DNA from 2 places in the Yokenella regensburgei genome. Region 1 is predicted to be linked to the other one. Evidence: predicted binding sites of a transcription regulator. Region 1 holds the regulator's gene; the other holds the start of a gene.

The links. Region 1 encodes PurR, which represses purine synthesis genes. Its sites were predicted from a motif close to CANGCAAACGTTTGCNTG; they were not measured.
Region 2: a site for PurR is predicted at 3,451-3,468, ahead of C7387_RS09330 (amino acid aminotransferase). Genes of this name have one in related genera too.

The regions. Positions count from the first base shown of each region.
Region 1 covers NZ_RBIZ01000003.1:1,068,086-1,078,999, forward strand. The annotation lists gene punC (purine nucleoside transporter PunC) at 1-825, opposite strand, end outside; gene punR (DNA-binding transcriptional activator PunR) at 943-1,872, shown strand; gene purR (HTH-type transcriptional repressor PurR) at 1,873-2,898, opposite strand; gene cydH (cytochrome bd-I oxidase subunit CydH) at 3,196-3,285, shown strand; gene C7387_RS05380 (MFS transporter) at 3,453-4,619, shown strand; gene sodB (superoxide dismutase [Fe]) at 4,659-5,240, opposite strand; gene acuR (acrylate utilization transcriptional regulator AcuR) at 5,482-6,150, shown strand; gene acuI (acrylyl-CoA reductase (NADPH)) at 6,281-7,267, shown strand; gene C7387_RS05400 (C40 family peptidase) at 7,331-8,149, opposite strand; gene grxD (monothiol glutaredoxin 4) at 8,492-8,839, shown strand; gene rnt (ribonuclease T) at 8,918-9,568, opposite strand; gene gloA (lactoylglutathione lyase) at 9,676-10,083, opposite strand; gene nemA (alkene reductase) at 10,159-10,914, opposite strand, start outside.
Region 2 covers NZ_RBIZ01000003.1:1,883,472-1,894,385, reverse strand. The annotation lists gene ldtD (L,D-transpeptidase) at 1-748, shown strand, start outside; gene mepK (peptidoglycan L,D-endopeptidase MepK) at 927-1,478, shown strand; gene C7387_RS09335 (MBL fold metallo-hydrolase) at 1,495-2,142, shown strand; gene C7387_RS09330 (amino acid aminotransferase) at 2,197-3,387, opposite strand; gene C7387_RS09325 (porin) at 3,572-4,666, opposite strand; gene asnS (asparagine--tRNA ligase) at 5,268-6,668, opposite strand; gene pncB (nicotinate phosphoribosyltransferase) at 6,832-8,034, opposite strand; gene pepN (aminopeptidase N) at 8,363-10,914, shown strand, end outside.

The DNA of each region.
Region 1 (10,914 bases):
CGCCCACGGCAGCAGCTGTTTACCTTCCCATTTCTGCAGCGCAGCACGACAGCCGTAACCCCCTACCAGGAAGGCAATAGTTTGCGGCACATAGCTCAGACCAATAGCACCCGGGCCGTAACCCATCTCGTGCAGCAGGAACGGGGAGCCGGTCAGCCACGCGAAGAAACAGGCTGAACAGGCACCATAAACCAACACGTTGCCGCAGTAGGCACGGGAGCGCAGCAGGGTAAAGAAGGTCAGTTTCTTTTCTGATTTTTGTGCTGCTTTCTCGGCAGGCTTCTTCAGGCGCAGCGCCGGGATCATCAGAATCAGCGTAATAATAAACAGCGCTCCGAAAATGGCCTGCCATTCCAGATGTACCAGGATCCAGCTACCCAACAGCGGCGCCAGCGCCGGAGAGAGGGCAACCAGCGGCATGATGGTGGCAAAAATGCGGTTGGTGCGGTGGGCCGGATAGTAATCGGTGACCATCGCCTGCCAGGTTACCGTTGCTGCGCAGACGCCAACGGCCTGCACAAAGCGCAGGACCAGCAGCAGCATGCCGTCACGTACCCACAGCATGCCAAGGCAGCCAAGGGCAAAAATGGTTAAACCGGCGAGCAGGATCCACTTGCGACCATAGCGGTCGGACAGCGGTCCCCACAGCAGTTGCGCGACGGCGAAACCGGCCAGGAACAGGCTCAGGCTTGCGCTCACGCTGGCGGCAGGTATTTGTAGATCGCTTTGAATAGCGGCAAAAGCGGGCAGGTACATGTCCGTCGCCAGGAAGCCGAGCACGCTTAAACCGGCCAGCCAGGCAAGAAATAATTTTCCAGGTTGCATATCACTTTCTCTTTATAGATGCAGGTGTACGACTCAGGCGCTGAGTGTAGGGAGTGCAAAGCGGCTTGTGAAACGCTAATATTTGTTTAGTGAATTCAAAATTTTTGTAGGCAGAAAATGTGGTCTGAATATTCTCTTGAAGTGGTCGATGCTGTCGCCCGTAATGGCAGCTTCAGCGCAGCGGCCCAGGAGCTGCATCGCGTGCCCTCCGCGGTCAGTTATACGGTACGTCAGCTGGAGGAGTGGCTCGCCGTACCGCTCTTTGAACGGCGCCATCGCGATGTTGAACTGACGCCTGCCGGTGTCTGGTTTTTAAAAGAAGGGCGTTCTGTTATCAAAAAAATGCAGATCACCCGCCAGCAGTGTCAGCAGATTGCCAACGGCTGGCGCGGCCAGTTGCCCATTGCCGTCGATAATATCGTCAGGCCGGAACGTACCCGGCAGATGATCGTTGATTTCTATCGCCATTTTCAGGACGTCGAGCTGATTGTCTACCAGGAAGTGTTCAACGGCGTCTGGGATGCACTGGCTGATGGTCGGGTAGAGATGGCGATCGGCGCGACGCAGGCGATCCCGGTCGGGGGACGCTACGCGTTTCGCGATATGGGCACACTGCACTGGGTGTGCGTGGTTGCGCATCATCATCCGCTGGCGAGCATGGAAGGCGTGCTCAGCGATGAGGCGTTGCGCAACTGGCCTTCGTTGGTCACCGAAGATACCTCGCGATCGCTGCCAAAGCGGACCACCTGGCTTCTGGATAACCAGAAACGCGTCGTGGTGCCGGACTGGACATCGTCGGCCACCTGTCTGTCGGCGGGGTTGTGTGTTGGCATGGTGCCAGAGCATTTTGCTCGTCCGTGGATCGAAAGCGGGGAGTGGGTGGAACTGTGTCTCGAAAACCCGTACCAGGATTCTGCCTGTTGCCTGACGTGGCAGCAGCAGGATATGTCTCCGGCGCTGGCCTGGTTGCTGGATTATCTTGGGGATAGTGAAACGCTGAACCGGGAGTGGCTGCGGGTACCGGAGGCTCCGGACCCGCAGAAGTGATTAACGACGATAATCGCGGAACGGGCCGTCGGCAACGGAGCGACGTTCCACCAGACGCGGATGCACCTCGATGGACTGCGAGGTTTCGCGTTTGTTGACGATACGGTCGAGCAGCATATTGAACGCCGTTTCACCCAGAGAATCTTTCGGCTGGTGAATGGTGGTCAGCGCCGGGGAGAAATAGCGGGCGTTGCGCACGTTATCATAACCGATCACCGAAATATCCGTCGGCACGCGCAATCCCATCTCGTCGGCGGCGCAAATGGCACCCATCGCCATGATATCGCCACCGCAGAATACGGCGGTGGGGCGGTGCTGCTGGCCGAGGATCTGCTGCATGGCGCGATAGCCGGATTCTGGCTCAAAGTCGCCCTGTACAATCCAGTGCTCCGGCACTTTAATCAGCGCTTCTTCCATGGCTTTCATAAAGCCGGCAAGACGGCCCGCGCCGGTGTTGCGCTCAAGCGGTCCCGGGATCACGCCGATTTCACGGTGGCCACGCTCAATCAGGTAGCGGCCCGCCATATAACCGCCTTCGAAGGCGTTATCGATAACGGAGTCGGTGAAGTCGGCATGAGCTTCGCCCCAGTCCATCACCACCATCGGGATATGACGGTACTCTTCCAGCATTGAGATAACCGATTCCGGGTACTCAGAACACATGACCAGCAGGCCATCGACGCGCTTTTGCGCCATCATCGACAGATAAGCACGCTGCTTTTCAAGGTTGTTCCAGGCGTTACCCAGAATCAGGGTATAGCCTTTCTGGAAGCAATTTTTCTCAACCGCTTCAATGATTTCAGCGAAGTAGGCCGCTTCGCTGCTGGTCGCCAGCAGGCCAATCGATTTCGTGTGATTAACCTTCAGGCTACGGGCGACGGCGCTCGGGGAGTAGTGCAGCTCTTTGATCGCTGCCCACACCGCGTTGCGCGTCTCTTCCGCCACAAAGCGGGTTTTGTTAATTACGTGTGATACGGTTGTAGTGGAAACGTTTGCGCGCTTCGCTACATCTTTAATCGTTGCCATGGCTCTCACTCCAGACCATATCCTGAACTCCTGTATAACTTGCTACGTAAACGTTTGCCTCTACACACCCTGACGCAATCATTTCAGATTGCATTACGCCGGGAAAACGACACAGGACGACAGGAGGGGGTCAATGGCCGGTACGCTTTTAATTTAGCGTGGGATTTTGGCTCATCCTGGCGCAAAGGGAAAGAGAAATAATGATCATCGCGACGAAAAGCGTGCAGATTTTTGTGCTTAACTATGTAAAAATGAGCAAGCTCACTTTTCATGTGGGGATAAAAAGGAGAAAAATTGATGAGTACCGAACTGAAGCTCTCTCTGACTACCACGATCATTACCCTGGCCCTGATCGTTGCGGCCGGGCTGACGGCCGTTCTGCACTGATTTTCATGAGGGAGAGCCATCTCCCTCAATCCCTTCCCCCGCCATTGTTATCAATTGCGCAATAATCTTTTGCCAATTCCTTCACTTCTGTTTTTTGTGATTGCTGTCATACTTTCAACTTCTTAATAGGGTACCGCGCCTTCGCCGCGGCTGACCGGAGTTGTTAGATGAAAATCAATTTTCCATTAGTAGCCCTCGCGATAGGCGCGTTTGGCATCGGTACGACCGAGTTTTCACCCATGGGCCTGCTGCCCGTCATTGCGAAAGGGGTTGATGTTTCTATTCCGGTTGCCGGGATGTTAATCAGCGCCTACGCCGTTGGCGTGATGGTGGGTGCACCACTGATGACGCTGCTGCTGTCTCACCGGGCGCGCCGTAACGCGCTGGTGTTCCTGATGGCTATTTTTACCCTCGGCAACGTGCTGTCGGCGATTGCGCCGGATTACACCACGTTGATGCTATCACGCATCATCACCAGCCTTAACCACGGCGCGTTCTTCGGCCTGGGGTCAGTGGTGGCCGCAAGCGTCGTACCGAAGCATAAACAGGCAAGCGCGGTGGCGACCATGTTTATGGGCCTGACTATCGCCAATATCGGCGGTGTGCCGGCGGCGACCTGGCTTGGTGAAACCATCGGCTGGCGTATGTCTTTCCTTGCTACCGCCGGCCTGGGCGTTGTGGCGATGCTGAGCCTGTGGTTCTCTCTGCCAAAAGGGAGTGCCGGTGAGCGCCCTGACGTTAAACGCGAGCTTTCTGTACTGATGCGTCCGCAGGTATTGTCAGCGCTGCTGACCACCGTGCTGGGTGCCGGGGCGATGTTTACGCTTTATACGTATATTTCACCAGTCCTGCACACCATCACCGACGCCTCTCCGCTGTTTATCACCGCGATGCTGGTGCTGATCGGCGTGGGCTTCTCTATCGGTAACTACCTTGGTGGTAAGTTTGCCGACCGTTCGGTCAGCCGGACGCTGAAGGTATTCCTGCTGCTGCTGATGGTCATTATGCTGGCAATTCCGCTGCTGGCGCGCAGTGAAATTGGCGCCGCTATCAGCATGGTGGTGTGGGGCGCCGCAACCTTCGCCGTCGTACCGCCGCTGCAGATGCGTGTGATGCGTGTGGCTCACGAAGCTCCAGGGCTTTCTTCTTCAGTGAATATTGGGGCGTTCAATCTCGGTAACGCACTGGGTGCCGCCGCCGGTGGCGCGGTGATCTCCGGTGGCCTCGGCTACAGTTTTGTACCGGTGATGGGGGCGATTATTGCCGGGCTGGCGCTGGTTGTGGTGCTGTTCGGTGGGCGTTCTCAGCCTGAAGAGGCGATGGTCAGTCAGTGATAAAAATACGCAGAAGGGGTGACCCTTCTGCGTTCTGGTTTATGCTGCCAGGTTCTTCGCAACAAAATTCCAGTTTACCAGCGCCCAGAAATGCTCGAGGTAGTTCGGGCGGGCGTTACGGTAGTCAATGTAATACGCATGTTCCCACACATCGACGGTCAGCAGCGGCTTCGCGTCAGTGGTCAGCGGGGTACCCGCGTTAGAAGTCGAGACGATAGCGAGGCTGCCGTCTGCTTTCTTCACAAGCCAGGTCCAGCCAGAACCGAAGTTCTTGATAGCCGCGTCGGTGAACTGTGCTTTGAAATCTGCAAAGCTGCCGAACGCTTTAGTGATGGCTGCAGCTACTTCGCCGGTTGGCTCGCCGCCGGCCTGCGGTGCCAGGCAGTTCCAGTAGAAGGTGTGGTTCCACACTTGTGCTGCGTTGTTGAACATGCCGCCTTCAGAAGTACGAACAACTTCTTCCAGTGATTTGCCTTCAAACGCGGTGCCTTTTACCAGGTTATTCAGGTTGGTGACGTAGGTCTGGTGATGCTTGCCGTAGTGATATTCCAGCGTTTCTGCGGAAATGTGCGGCGCCAGGGCGTCTTTTGCATACGGTAATGCAGGTAATTCGAACGACATTGCTACTCTCCTTTATTATTGTATGAACACTCAATAACCACGTATCGAGTATGGGTAGGGTAGCAAATTGAAAGGCGAGACAAAAGAGGAACTTAACCTTACATCTGGCCGGGTTGTGTGGCGAGGCTCATACCGGCAAAGCGTGTCAGACTGGCGCTGAGAGGGGATTTTTATGGTTCCCGTGGCACTTGCGCGCTTATACTGTTAAGCCAGTCTTTTTATTCTGATTTTGTGAGGTTGCATGTCCTCTGAACTCTCTGCGAATAGCCCAACGGACAGCGCGACGCCTCGCAGGAAACGCGGACGCCCACCGAAAGCGGTCTCCGTACAGCTTGATGTGAAGCGCACTATCATCTGCACCGGAGTGGAAGTGCTGACCGAGTCACCGTTCAGCGCCAGCAGCCTTGATTACATCCTCAAACGTGCCGGCGTCCCGAAAGGCTCTTTCTATTACTATTTTGAGAGTAAAGAAGCCTTCGGGATGGCGGTGCTTGAACAGTACGACAGTTTTTTCGCGCGACTCCTTCAGCGTACCCTGGGTGACGAAACCCGTTTACCGCTCGACAGGATCGCAGCCTTTGTGGATGCGGCAGCCTCAGGAATGGCGAAGTATCAGTTCAATCGCGGTTGTGCAGTGGGCAATCTGGCGCATGAGGTGGCAACACTTCCGCCAGCGTTTCGCCAGAAATTAATGCAGGTCTTTGATCAATGGGAAGCGTCGCTTGCGGTATGCCTGCGTGACGCCGTGGCAGCAGGGCAGATAGCGCACCATGTTGATATCAACATTCAGGCTTCGTTCTTCTGGACCGGCTGGGAAGGGGCAGTGCTCCGTGCCCGTTTAGAACAAACCCGCCGCCCGCTGGATCTCTTTCTGCAGGGCTTTATCGCCGGGCTTTCCGTCAGTAACTAGCGCCTCCAGGCCTGTGCCGCAGCAAAAGCAATAGAATTAATTAGACGATCGGTCTATTATTGTCTGATAAACGACGCCTGCATCTCATCGCGCATATTATTGTAGCCAACTGGTCTATTAAGGAATCAGCATGTTTAACGCCATTCTCATCAATAAGTCCGACGCGGGTTATGACGCGCAATATACTTCCGTTGCGCAAAGTGACCTGCCGGAAGGTCACGTCACTGTCGCTATCGATTATTCCTCCATCAATTATAAGGACGCGTTAGCCATCACCGGACGCGGCCCGATTGTGCGCCAGTTTCCAATGGTGCCGGGCATCGATTTTGCCGGAACGGTCACCGAGAGTTCAGACGATGCTTATCGCGTGGGGGATAAGGTTTTGCTCACGGGATGGGGCGTGGGCGAGCGCCACTGGGGCGGTCTGGCGCAAAAAGCCAGAGTGAAGAGCGAATGGCTGACCCGATTGCCGGAAGGCGCTAGCCCACAGACGGTGATGGCTATCGGCACCGCTGGTTTTACCGCCATGCTGTGTGTGAATGCCTTGTTGAAACAGGGGATAACGCCGCAGATGGGCCCGGTGCTGGTGACCGGTGCCAGCGGTGGGGTGGGTAGCTGTGCGGCCATCATTTTGCGCAAACTGGGTTATGACGTTATCGCAAGCTCCGGGCGTCCGGAGAAAACCGCACAGCTGCTGGCTAAATGGGGCGTGAAGGAGATAATCCATCGCGATGAGCTGGGGGCTCCAGGTAAGCCGTTGCAGAAAGAGCGCTGGGCCGCGGCGGTGGATACCGTGGGTAGCCACACCCTGTTCAACGCCTGTGCCGGAACAAAATACAACGGCGTCGTGGCTGCCTGCGGCATGGCACAGGGAATGGATTTCCCGGCAAACGTTGCCCCTTTCATCCTGCGTGGAGTGACGCTGCGGGGCGTGGATAGCGTGATGGTAAGCCAGGCGGTCCGCGAAGAGACCTGGCGCGACGTGTGCCGGTACCTGACCGCCGATGACTTAGCGGGTATCAGCGTTGTGAAACCGCTAAGCACTGCCATTGCCACCGCCGAAGCGCTGCTGGCAGGCCAGGTTCATGGTCGTGTGGTGATTGACTGCAATAAATAGAACTGATGAATAAAAGAAGAAGCCCGCATTATGCGGGCTTCTGTCGTTTGAACAGGGCAGGGATCAGCGAATGGTTTTTGGTGTCATTACGCGACGAGCGCCAACGTAGTGACGGGTCCAGTAGTCTTCGCTCAGCGAGGTCACCTGAATATCGCGACCGGTACGCGGAGACTGGATGAATTTCCCATTACCAACATACACGCCAACGTGATCGGCAGTACCACGACCGCGGGTGCGGAAGAACACCAGATCGCCGCTTTCCAGTTCACTGCGGTTCACCGGGCGCGCGTCGCGCAAGTGGTACATTTCATTAGCCGTACGTGGAATACGAATATTCACCAGATCTTTATAGGCGTAATAAACCAGACCGCTGCAATCAAAACCGGTTCGCGGTGAGGTGCCACCCCAACGGTACGGTTTACCAATCTGGTTCATTAATTTGTTCATTGCGGTTTTCTGCGCTTTCTGCACTTTTGCTTTGTGCACATCGGCCACTTTCAGCGGCTTATCGTCAACGACCTTAACGCATTTCTTCTTGTGGCCTTTGGTGACGGTGCATTTTTGCGTCACTTTGGCGGCAGCGGTTTGTTGCTTGCTGCCCTTATGCGTACTGGAAGCGGTTTTGTGAGTCGAGGATGACGCTTTGCTGGAGGCGGTGGTTTTCTTTTTAGCGCTGGTTTTAGTGCTGGTTTTGCTGGTTGTTTTAGCAGTGGTTTTGGTTTTCTGGCTGGTTTTTTTCTTACGTTCGCTGCTTTTAACCGGGTGCGCTTTTTGGGCTGAAGACGACCGCGCCTGCTGGGAAGCATGCGACAAAGGCGTAAACGATATCGATGTAAAAAGTAAAGCACAGAGCGTGATCGAGGTTTTATTTATCCGCGCCACTGAGCAATCCCCTGTGATTAAGGCAGGCCTGCCATCATGCCTGCGTATGATTTTTCAAAACGCATCGATTCTAATGCATAAGAACACGAAATGTTAATAGCCTTTTTGCATCTGATATCCCGTTTCGTAAGCAAGTGCAAAAAAATGCAGCAGTCGAGCAACATACAGAAATAAAACGCTCAGATTTTCATCCGTGCTGCCGATAAAGAGATATTTTTAAGGCAACTTCTGAACGCAGAAGATAAAATAATGAGGCGTGAACAAAATGTTATTTTCGGACAGCGGTCATAGACGCTACAATGTCAGACTACTGCCGTAAGAGAAGTTATAGGAAGCAAGACAATGACCACAACTATCGAAAAAATCCAGCGTCAAATCGCCGAAAACCCGATTCTGCTGTACATGAAAGGCTCTCCGAAGCTGCCAAGCTGTGGCTTCTCCGCTCAGGCGGTTCAGGCACTGTCTGCCTGTGGCGAGCGTTTTGCTTATGTCGACATTCTGCAGAACCCGGACATCCGTGCCGAGCTGCCGAAATACGCAAACTGGCCGACCTTCCCGCAGCTGTGGGTTGACGGTGAACTGGTTGGCGGTTGCGACATTCTGATTGAAATGTACCAGCGTGGCGAACTTCAGCAGCTTATCAAAGAGACTGCGGCGAAGTACAAAGAAGAAGAGCCGAAAAGCGAATAATGTGTTCTGTCATGCCGGAGGCACTACGCTTATCCGGCTACAGAAACCTGTAAAAAAGCGACCTTACGGTCGCTTTTTTTATTCCTGCGTCTCAGCGACAGGTAGCGGCCAGCCGCCCATACGTTTCCAGCGGTTGACGATTTCGCAAAACAGAATGGCGGTCTGTTCGGTGTCGTACAGCGCTGAGTGGGCTTTGCTGCTGTCAAACTCCATACCCGCTGCGGCACAGGCTTTTGACAATACGGTTTGCCCAAGCGCCAGTCCGCTCAGAGCTGCGGTGTCGAAGGTTACAAACGGATGGAACGGGTTACGCTTGAGTGACGCGCGTTCAGCCGCGGCCATCATAAAGCTATGATCGAAGGTGGCATTGTGCGCAACCATAATCGCCCGGTTGCAGTTGCTGTCTTTGATGCCTTTACGCACGGCTTTAAAGATGGCGTGCAGGGCATCGTATTCGCTGACCGCACCACGCTCCGGATCGTCAGGATTAATGCCGTTGAAAGCCAGCGCTTCAGGCTGCAGATTGGCGCCTTCAAATGGGGTAACGTGGAAATGCAGTGTGGTGTCCGGCATCAGCCAACCTTGCTCATCCATTTTTAGCGTGACGGCGGCAACTTCGAGTAACGCATCGGTTGCTGCATTAAACCCGGCCGTTTCGACATCAATGACTACCGGATAAAATCCGCGGAAACGGTCGCACAGACCATTCAGTTGAGCATTGTCGGACATCAGAATCTCTTGTACTAAATAACGAAGCGCGCATTATGGCAAATTTTGCCCAGGCTGGGTAGGCGGCGGGGAAAAAGAACGGGTGCCGAAGCACCCGCAGGAAGAGATTAGTGGCCGAGACCTTTTCCGGCATCTTTCTCTTCGATCAGTTCAATCTTGTAGCCATCCGGATCTTCGACAAACGCGATGACGGTCGTACCGCCTTTCACCGGGCCCGCTTCACGGGTGACGTTGCCGCCGTTTTTACGGATACGGTCGCAGGCTTCAGCGGCATTCTCGACGCTCAGCGCGATATGACCGTAGGCGGTGCCGAGCTCGTAGCTGTCTACACCCCAGTTCCAGGTCAGTTCAATGACCGCTTCGTCACTTTCCGCGCCGTAGCCGACGAAAGCGAGAGAGTATTTATACTCCGGGTTTTCGCTGGTGCGCAGCAGTTTCATGCCCAGTACGTTGGTATAGAACTCAATGGAACGTTGCAGATCGCCAACGCGCAGCATGGTGTGAAGTAAGCGCATATTTTTCCCTTAAAAAGTCGCGAGTAGAGAGTCTGTGAGTATAGCGGCGGATGCCCGCCGCTATCAATGCGGGGATTAAAGCGTTGGGTAATCGGTATAGCCTTCAGCGCCACCACCGTAGAAGCTTTCCGGGCGCTGCGGGTTCAGTTCCGTTTTGTGCTGCAGGCGAGCTACCAGATCCGGGTTTGCAATCCAGTCACGGCCAAAAGCGACGGCATCAATCAGGCCTTTCGCAATCAGATCGTTGGCTTTTTCCAGTGTATACGCCCCGGCACCGATAATAGGGCCGTGGAAACGCTCGCGAACTTTACGGCGGAACGATTCGTCGTACGGCTTGCCGCCAGCCCAGTCCGGTTCGGACATATGCAGGTAGGCGATACCGCGTTTGCCCAGCTGTTCGATGAGATACAACGCGTCGGCTTCTTCATCCGGGCCGTTACCCACGTTCTGGAAGCTGCCAATCGGGGAAACGCGGATACCAATGCGATCGGCACCCCATTCTTTAATACCGGCATCTACCACTTCCAGCACCAGGCGAGCACGATTTTCCACGCTGCCGCCGTACTGATCGGTACGCTGATTAGATTCCGGTGACAGGAACTGGTGCAGCAGATAGCCGTGAGCGGAGTGCAGCTCAACCAGATCGAAACCGGCTTCGCGGGCGTTGGCGATAGCATGACGGAAGTCATTCACAATTCCCGGGATCTCAGCGGTTTCCAGCGCTCGCGGCATTGAGGTGTCGACGCGAATAGCGTGGCCGTTTTCATCACGCAGCGAAGTGCGGGTACCGGCAATGATCGCAGAAGGCGCGACCGGCGCTTCACCATGTGG
Region 2 (10,914 bases), 820 kb from region 1:
CCTGCTGCCGGGCAAGCTTTCGACAGCTATTATGGTGAATATTCCGGCATTTTCGCTGGAGTACTACCAGAACGGCGATCAGGTGCTGGCTTCACGGGTGATTGTCGGTCGCCCCGATCGTAAAACGCCGATGATGAGCAGCGCGCTGAACAACGTGGTGGTCAACCCGCCGTGGAACGTGCCGCCAACGCTTGCGAAAAAAGATATTCTGCCGAAGGTGTGGAACGATCCGGGATACCTGGAGCGCCACAACTACACCGTGCTGCGCGGCTGGAACAGCAAAGAGACGATTAACCCCTGGCATGTTGACTGGTCGACTATCACGCCATCCAACCTGCCGTTCCGCTTCCAGCAGGCTCCGGGGGCAACTAACTCGCTGGGGCGCTACAAGTTCAACATGCCGAGCTCAGAAGCGATTTATCTGCACGATACGCCAAACCATAATCTTTTCCAGAAAGATGTCAGGGCGTTAAGCTCAGGTTGCGTGCGCGTAAATAAAGCTTCTGACCTGGCGAATATGCTGTTGCAGGATGCTGGCTGGAATGATTCACGCATTTCCGATGCGCTGAAACAAGGTGATACACGTTACGTCAATATTCGACAAAATATTCCGGTTAACCTCTATTATTTGACCGCATTTGTGGGCGCTGATGGTCGGACACAATATCGAACAGATATTTACAATTATGACCTCACTGCGCGATCTGGCGCACAAATTCTGTCAAAAGCGGAACAATTAATCAGGTAAATGAAGTAGTTCTGTCCATTCGGTTGTCGTATAGAACAGGAAAACGCCCCTATGAAGGCTATAAGGGGCGCTATTCCTGGGATTGGGTTGCCTTGACGGCTGCGGTAATGCCCGGTAAGGTGCCCTTTGTGCGCAAAAGCATAAATTACGATAAACCTTACTTGTAGACCTGATTATCATGGACAAATTTGACGCTAATCGCCGCAAACTGCTGGCGCTGGGTGGTGTTGCCCTTGGGGCCGCAGCCATCTTACCGACGCCAGCATTTGCCACCCTCTCGACCCCCCGACCGCGGATTTTGACGCTGAACAATCTTCATACCGGCGAATCATTAAAAGCGGAGTTTTTCGATGGCAGAGGCTATATTCAGGATGAATTAGCAAGACTTAACCATTTTTTCCGTGATTACCGCGCGAATAAAATAAAATCCATCGACCCTTCTTTATTCGACCAGCTTTATCGCCTCCAGGGATTGCTTGGCACAAATAAACCCGTTCAGCTTATTTCTGGATATCGTTCTTTGGATACCAATAATGAACTGCGCGCGCACAGCCGTGGGGTAGCAAAACAGAGTTACCACACAAAAGGTCAGGCAATGGATTTCCATATTGAAGGTATTGCTTTAAACAATATTCGCAAAGCGGCGTTATCTATGCGCTCAGGTGGTGTAGGATATTACCCACGTAGTAACTTTGTGCATATTGATACCGGTCCAGTACGGACCTGGTAAAAAAACAAGGATAATCATGAACTATCGTCTTATTCCGGTTACCGCGTTCGCCCAGAACTGCTCGTTAATCTGGTGTGAACAAACCAAACTGGCCGCGCTGGTCGATCCCGGCGGCGACGCCGAGCGTATCAAACAGGAAGTGGCTGCCGCTGGGGTAACCCTGATGCAAATCCTCCTGACGCACGGTCACCTCGACCACGTGGGTGCGGCGGCAGAGCTGGCGGAACACTACGGTGTGCCGGTGATTGGTCCGGAAAAAGAAGATGAGTTCTGGCTGCAGGGACTTCCCGCTCAGAGCAAAATGTTTGGTCTGGGCGACTGCCCGCCGCTGACGCCGGATCGCTGGCTAAATGAAGGTGATAAGGTCAGCGTTGGTAATATTACTCTCCAGGTGCTGCACTGTCCTGGGCATACTCCCGGACACATCGTGTTCTTTGATGACGCTTCCCGGTTATTGATTTCCGGCGATGTTATTTTCAAAGGTGGAGTAGGGCGCAGTGATTTCCCTCGTGGCAATCACAATCAGCTTATCGATTCGATTAAACACAAACTGTTGCCGCTTGGCGATGACGTGACGTTTATTCCAGGACATGGACCGTTATCGACGCTGGGTGAAGAGCGTTTGCATAATCCTTTCCTGCAGGATGAACTCCCTGTCTGGTAAGTCATAAAAAAGGCCGCGTAAGCGGCCTTTTTTCTTTTCACGTTATGACTGTAATTACAGTACCGCGACAATCGCTTCACACAGCGGTGCCATATTGTCCGGCGTCATCCCGGCAACGTTGACACGGCCAGAAGCAACGGCATAGACACCAAACTCGTCACGTAAGCGCATCACCTGCTCTTTGGTCAGCCCGCTGAACGAGAACATACCGTTCTGCTTGATGATGAAGCTGAAATCGCGGTTAGCGCCTTTCTCCTGCAGCGTGTTCACGAACAGCAGACGCATGCGCTGAATGCGCTGGCGCATGTCGGTCAGTTCCTGCTCCCAGATAGCGCGCAGCGCATCGTTGCTGAGGATGGTCGCCACGACGGAAGCACCGTGTGCCGGCGGGTTGGAGTAGTTGGCACGAATAACGGACTTCATCTGGCTGAATGCGCGGTCAGCGTTGTCGGCATCATTGGTCACCAGGGTACAGGCGCCTACACGCTCATTGTACAGGCCGAAGTTTTTGGAGAAGGAGCTCGCGACGATAAGCTCTTTGTGCAGCGCAGCAAACGCGCGCAGGCCTTCGGCATCTTCTTCCAGACCACGGGCAAAGCCCTGGTAGGCGAAGTCAAACAGCGGCAGCCAGCCTTTCTCAACGGAAAGCTTCGCCAGGGTTTCCCACTGCTCAAGCGTAGGATCGATACCGGTTGGGTTATGGCAGCAGCCGTGGAACAGCACCACGTCGCCCGCCTGAGCTTCTTTCAGGCTGTTCAGCAGGCCGTCAAAGTCGAGAGAGTGATTGGCGGCATCATAGTAGGCGTATTCACGCACTTCCAGACCAGCGGCATTAAACACGCTCTTGTGGTTCGGCCAGCTTGGGTTGCTCACCCAGACGCGTTTCGCGCTGGTGTTCTTCGCGAGGAAGTCTGCGGCAACGCGCAGTGCACCGGTACCACCCGGGGTCTGGGCGGTACGTGCACGCTTGCTGCTGACAATCTCGCTGCCTTTACCGAACAGCAGCTCCTGAGTGCAGCGACCGAATTCCGGAATACCGTCGATGCCGAGGTAGTTTTTGGTGGTTTCATTTTCCAGCAGGTACTGTTCTGCTTTTTTTACGCTGGTCAGAACCGGAGTTTTTCCCGTTTCATCTTTATAGACGCCAATCCCAAGGTTGATTTTGGTTGGACGTTCATCGGCACGAAACAGATCGGCCAGGCCCAGGATTGGGTCGGCAGGAGCAGCGGTAATGTTCTCAAACATGACGAGGTTCCATTGTGATTACAGAAGGGAAATCCGCTATCAGGTTAACGGGAGTTTTACAAAATGCCAACCGTTTGCCACGAAAAGCGAGAGGCTTCTCAAAACTCGCCATTTTTTACTACCAGAAATGAAAAAACAGGGCCGAAGCCCTGTTTATTAAGCATATAACAAAGTGGCGTGCTGATTAGAACTGGTAAACGATACCTACAGCAGCCTGGTCGTCAGTGGCCAGACCGGTTGCTTTAGAGTAGTCGTTGTCGTTCAGCAGGTTGAACTTGTACGCGGCATAAACGTTCATGTTCTTGTTGAAGTAGTACCAGGTACCGACTTCGACGTATTTGGTCAGGTCAGCGTCGCCGCCGCTGAAGGTAGAACCGTTAGCAGTACGGGCTGCCAGGTCTTTACCTTTAGTCTGCACGTAACCGATGGACGGACGCAGACCGAAGTCGAACTGATACTGAACCACAGCTTCGAAGTTCTGCGTTTTGTTCGCAAAAGTCTTATCGTTTTCTGGGGTCATGTTATAGGTCTGGGAGTACATTACCGCTGCGTACAGGTTGTTCGCATCGTACTTAGCAGAAGTTGCAAAGGCTTCTGCTTTATCGCCAGCACCGTCAGCTTTCTGAGCAACGGTACGGTTGGAGTTCGCGTAGCCCGCAGACACGCCGAAGCCTTCGCCGATGTCGTAGCTTACAGAGGAGCTGAAGCCGTCACCGTTCTGTTTAACAACATCACGAGAGGTAGAGTCGTTTTTACCCTGGTACTGCAGCGCGAAGCGCAGGCCATCAACCAGACCGAAGAAGTCAGAGTTACGGTAAGTTGCAACACCGTTGGTACGGCCGGTCATGTAGTTGTCGGTGTAGTTCCAGCCGTCGCCGCCCCACTCAACCAGCATATCGGTTGCGGATTCTACGTCGTAGATTGCGCCGTAGTTACGACCGTAGTCGAATGAGCCGTAGTCGCCAGCTTTGATGCCCGCGAAGCCCAGACGGGTTTTGGTACCCTGAGAACCTTCAGCGTTAGACGCGTCCAGGTTGTATTCCCACTGGCCGTAACCGGTCAGCTGATCGTTGATCTGAGTTTCGCCTTTGAAACCGATACGAACGTAAGTGGTGTCGGAGCTATCGGTGTTGCCGTTGGTGGTCCAAACGTGCTCACCGACTGCCTTGCCATAAAAGTCCAGCTTGTTGCCGCTTTTGTTATAGATTTCTGCTGCGTTTGCCGCACCAGCTACCAGCAGGGCAGGGATCACCGCTGCCAGAATATTGCGCTTCATCATTATTTATTACCCTCATTAGGTTTTTTTGTGACACCTGCCACTGCCGCCAATAAATGCCGTGAATAAATATTTACGGAACTATTGATGAAAGTTTGGTGTCTTTCTGTGTCTGCAACGAATATTTCCATTCATTACAACGTTTCGCTAGCCTGAAAATGCTACAAATATCGTAAATGAGTAACCAAAAGAAATAATGTGTAATAAATTGTGTATTTTTGGGAACTTTGTGAAGCACCTCAAACTTCCTGGTGGGTTGCGCATTAATCACTCAGGTTGTTATCTATCTATATGAAAACCTTATATTAAATACAGAAATGGCAATTTTGTGACGGTAAAAGCCTTCGCAACACCCGAATCTTTATGTCAAGAAATCTCAAGACCAGTTACATTGAGGGTGGTTAAATAGTGTGCTAAGCCATGCTGTGAATTGTGATAGCAAGCTTTTTTTGATGATTTTTTGTGCGCAAATATTACAGAATAGAATTCGCAACATTTTGCATGAGATGGGTTATTGCACTTTAACTTTGCTTAAGTTCAGCAACAATTTCTGGCGGGTATAAAAAAGGCCAGCATTTCTGCTGGCCTCGATTATTTCTGAAAATCAGAATGTGGCGTTACGTGGGGTACGCGGGAACGGAATAACGTCACGAACGTTCTGTACGCCGGTGACATAGGCAATCAGACGCTCGAAGCCAAGACCGAAACCAGCGTGCGGTACGGTGCCATAGCGACGCAGATCGCGGTACCACCAGTAGTCTTCTTTGTTCAGACCCATTTCAGCCATACGGGCATCCAGCACGTCCAGACGCTCTTCACGCTGAGAACCACCGATGATTTCACCAATGCCTGGTGCGAGGACGTCCATTGCGGCAACGGTTTTGCCGTCATCGTTAAGGCGCATGTAGAACGCCTTGATGTCTTTCGGGTAGTTCTTCACCACCACCGGCGCTTTAAAGTGCTGCTCGGCAAGATAGCGCTCGTGCTCGGAGGAGAGATCCACGCCCCAGAATACCGGGTTCTCGAACTTGTGACCGCAGTTTTCCAGGATAGTGATGGCGTCGGTGTAGTCTACCTGAGCAAAATCGGCCGCCACAAAACGTTCCAGACGTGCGACCGCATCTTTATCCACGCGCTCAGCGAAGAATTTCATGTCGTCCATACGCTCTTCAAGCACCGCTTTAAAGGCATACTTCAGCATGGCTTCCGCCAGACGGGCGTTGTCTTCCAGATCGGCAAAGGCCACTTCCGGCTCCAGCATCCAGAACTCAGCCAGGTGACGGCTGGTGTTGGAATTTTCCGCACGGAAGGTCGGGCCAAAGGTGTAGATCTTAGACAGCGCACAGGCGTAGGTTTCACCGTTCAGCTGACCGGATACGGTCAGGAAAGATTCCTTCCCGAAGAAGTCTTTATCGAAATCAACTTTGCCCTGATCGTTACGCGGCAGGTTTTCCAGATCCAGCGTAGAAACGCGGAACATTTCGCCAGCGCCTTCGGTATCGGAAGCGGTGATAAGCGGGGTAGATACCCAGAAGAAGCCCTGCTCGTGGAAGAAACGATGCAGCGCCTGCGCCAGCGTATGACGAACGCGGGCCACGGCACCGATCATGTTGGTGCGCGGACGCAGATGCGCAACTTCACGCAGGTATTCAATGCTGTGGCGCTTCGCCGCCATCGGATAGGTATCCGGATCTTCAACCCAGCCAACCACTTTTACGTCGGTTGCCTGAATTTCGAAGCTCTGGCCCTGGCCCGGAGAGGCCACAACCACACCGGTGACTTCTACCGAGCAGCCGGTCGTCAGGCGCAGCACTTCTTCATTGTAATTCGACAGAGAATTATTGACGACGGCCTGTACAGGATCAAAGCAGGAACCGTCATAGACGGCAAGGAAGGAGATGCCAGCTTTTGAATCTCGGCGGGTACGCACCCATCCGCGCACGGTGACTTCGCTGTCAACGGCTACGCGGCCCTGGAGTACGTCGGCTACAGGCACAACGCTCATAATAGTCTCTCTGTTAGTAGTCCAATAGAAATGTCATTCCCCCGTAAAAGGGGACTTTCTATGTTACCTGTCATCCGCCGACTGACAAGCAGATTTCGCACTGCAGAACAGAGAAATGATAAATAAATAAAGAAGAAGGGAGCCAATCGGCTCCCTTTGTTGCTTAACTGGCCTTTTTCACCTGTGGCAGGTCGAAGGCTTCACGCAGTGCGCGGACAAACGCTTTGTCATGGCAGATAGTTTTACCTGGGCTGTCGGAGAGTTTCGCCACCGGCTTGCCGTTACATTCCACCAGTTTAATGACAATATTTAGTGGTTTCACCTGCGGGATATCGCAGGTCAGGCGCGTACCGATACCGAAGCTCAGGTTCACGCGTGCTGAGAAGTGGCGATACAGGTCTACCGCTTTCGCTAAATCCAGATTGTCGGAGAACACCAGCACTTTACTGAGCGGGTCGATACCCAGTTTCTGGTAATGCGCGATAGCTTTCTCACCCCATTCAACCGGATCGCCTGAATCGTGGCGCAGGCCTTTATAGTGATGCGCAAACTCCGGGCCGAAATCTCGCAGGAAAGCATCCATGGTGATGCAGTCGGTAAGCGCAATGCCCAGATGTTCCGGATATTCGTCAAGCCATGCCGCCAGCGCGGCGCGTTGGCTGGTTGCCAGATCGGGGCTGATTTGCTGATGCGCCTGGAACCATTCATGCGCCTGAGTACCCATCGGGGTTAACGACAGGCGGCGGGCGAGATCGTAGTTGCTGGTACCCACAAACCACGGTTCCTGCTGCAGACGCTGAACAATAGCCTGCTGCACTTCACGGGAGAAACGACGGCGGGTACCGAAATCCATCAGGCGGAAAGCCGACATATCGAGACCCTGGGTCATCACCTTGAACGAGACCAGTTTCTGCTCAAGCGTCTCCAGTGCCTGGGCGACACCCACTTCAGGTGAACGGTAGCGGTGTACCAGTTCGCTGATGACGGCCAGCAGCGGAACTTCCCACATGATCACCTCACGCCACGGGCCGGAGAGGCGAATGTTCAGCTTACCGTTGTCGTTGCGAATGCTGACCTGGCGCGGGTCGTAGCGGAAATCACGCAGCCAGTCGAGATAGTCCTGCTTAAAGAAAGGCAGGCCGGTCAGCCACTGGTACTCGTCATCCTGCAGGCGCAGCGAGCGCATGGCCTCTACCTGCTCACGGATAGCCTCGGCGTAAATGCCCAGCAGATCGTCACCACGGCAACGGAATTCCGCCGCCACTTCAACATCGTAATAGTGGTGGAACACAGCCTGCTGCATATGCAGCTTATAAGCATCTGTATCGAGCAACGTGTGCAGTACAGGAGAAACAAATTGTGTCATGGCTTGCAGTAGCATCCTCTCACAGGAGCGTTTCTATCGAAATCAGCAGCGAATGAAAAACGCAGGAGTATACCTTGATAACCTGGCTATGTCCTGCGATGACCCCTGTGTGGGAAATGGGGTCACGTTCTGGGCATAGTTTAATATATTAAACAGCGATCACACCACAAGCAGTTGACCTGGTCGAGAGCATTTTGTGCCCCTAATGTTATGTGAATGTAGCATTTTGGGCGTTTGACCCTGAAAAGATGAACATTCTGCGTAGCGTGAATTGCGCAACAGGAATAGACTGAGGTCGATACTTTGACCCGGATGCTAAAGGTTTTTTATGACACAACAGCCACAAGCCAAATACCGCCACGACTACCGTGCGCCGGATTACCTGATTAGCGATATTGACTTGACGTTTGACCTGGATGCCACAAAAACCATCGTGACGGCGGAGAGTAAAGTCACCCGTCATGCGGCATCTGCCGTGCCGTTACATCTTGATGGTGAAGATTTAACGCTGGTGTCTGTACATGTGAATGACCAGCCGTGGACCCAATATAAAGAAGAAAATAACCAGCTGATTATTGATGGTCTGCCGGCTTCCTTCACTTTACGCATTAAAAACGAGATAAGCCCGGCGGCCAATACTGCGCTGGAAGGGCTCTACCAGTCTGGAGAAGCGCTGTGTACGCAGTGCGAGGCGGAAGGTTTCCGTCATATTACCTGGTATCTGGACAGGCCGGATGTGCTGGCCCGCTTTACCACTAAAATTATCGCCGATAAGAGCAAATACCCATTCCTGCTCTCCAACGGTAACCGTGTAGCGCAGGGCGAGCTGGAGAATGGCCGTCACTGGGTTCAGTGGCAGGATCCGTTCCCGAAACCCTGCTACCTGTTTGCGCTGGTGGCCGGTGATTTCGACGTCCTGCGCGATACCTTCACCACCCGCTCCGGGCGTGAAGTGGCGCTGGAACTGTACGTTGACCGCGGCAACCTTGATCGCGCACCGTGGGCGATGACCTCACTGAAAAACTCCATGAAGTGGGACGAAGAGCGTTTCGGCCTCGAATACGATCTCGACATCTATATGATTGTGGCCGTCGACTTCTTCAATATGGGCGCCATGGAGAACAAAGGCCTCAACATCTTTAACTCCAAATATGTGCTGGCCCGCACCGACACCGCGACGGATAAAGACTATCTCGACATCGAACGCGTGATCGGCCATGAGTATTTCCACAACTGGACCGGCAACCGCATCACCTGCCGTGACTGGTTCCAGCTGAGCCTGAAAGAGGGGCTGACCGTGTTCCGCGATCAGGAGTTCAGCTCCGATCTCGGCTCTCGTGCGGTGAACCGTATCAACAACGTCCGTACCATGCGTGGCATGCAGTTTGCCGAAGACGCGAGCCCGATGGCGCACCCGATTCGCCCGGACATGGTTATCGAGATGAACAACTTCTACACCCTGACCGTCTATGAGAAGGGCGCAGAAGTGATCCGTATGCTGCACACTCTGTTGGGTGAAGCTAATTTCCAGAAAGGGATGCAGCTGTACGTTGAGCGTCACGACGGCAGCGCCGCCACCTGCGACGATTTTGTGCAGGCGATGGAAGATGCTTCCAACGTCGATCTGTCGCACTTCCGCCGGTGGTACAGCCAGTCCGGTACGCCTGTCCTGACCGTGCATGACGATTACAACCCGGAAACCGAGCAGTATACGCTGACCATCAAACAGCGTACTCCGGCAACGCCTGACCAGCCGGAAAAGCAGCCGCTGCATATTCCGTTTGAACTGGCGCTGTACGATAACGAAGGCAAGGTGATCCCGCTGCAGAAGGGCGGTCACCCGGTGCACCACGTTCTGAACGTGACCCAGGCAGAACAGACGTTCGTCTTTGATAACGTCTATTTCCAGCCGGTTCCGTCGCTGCTCTGTGAATTCTCAGCGCCGGTGAAGCTTGAATACAAATGGAGCGATCAGCAGCTCACCTTCCTGATGCGCCACGCCCGCAACGATTTCTCTCGTTGGGATGCCGCGCAGAGTCTGCTCGCCACCTACATCAAGCTCAATATCGTTCGTCACCAGCAAGGGCAGCCGCTGTCGCTTCCGGTGCACGTTGCGGATGCCTTCCGCGGCATCTTGCTTGATGAGAAGATTGATCCGGCGCTGGCCGCGGAAATCCTCACGCTGCCGTCGGCGAGTGAGATTGCCGAGTTGTTTGAGATTATCGACCCGATAGCCATCACCACCGTGCGTGAAGCACTGACCCGTACCCTTGCCAACGAGCTGGCGGACGAGTTCCTGGTGGTGTACAACGCCAATAAACTCGCCGAGTACCGCGTTGAGCATGCCGATATTGGCAAGCGTTCACTGCGTAACACCTGCCTGCGTTACCTGGCGTTCGGTGAAGTTACGCTGGCGGATAAGCTGGTGAAAGCGCAGTACCATCAGGCCGATAACATGACCGATGCGCTGGCGGCGCTGGCTTCTGCGGTAGCAGCACAGCTGCCGTGCCGCGATGAGCTGATGCAGGAGTACGACGACAAGTGGCATCAGGATGGTCTGGTGATGGACAAGTGGTTCATTCTGCAGTCCACAAGTCCGGCCGATAACGTGCTGGAAACCGTGCGGGGCCTGCTGAACCATCGTTCGTTTACCCTCGGCAACCCGAACCGTGTGCGTTCGCTGATTGGTGCGTTCGCCAGCGCCAACCCGGCGGCGTTCCACGCTGAAGACGGCAGCGGTTACCAGTTTATGGTGGAGATGCTGAGCGAGCTGAACCGCCGTAACCCGCAGGTGGCATCGCGTCTGATTGAGCCGCTGATCCGCCTGAAACGCTACGATGCTGCCCGTCAGGCGAAGATGCGTGCGGCGCTTGAACAGTT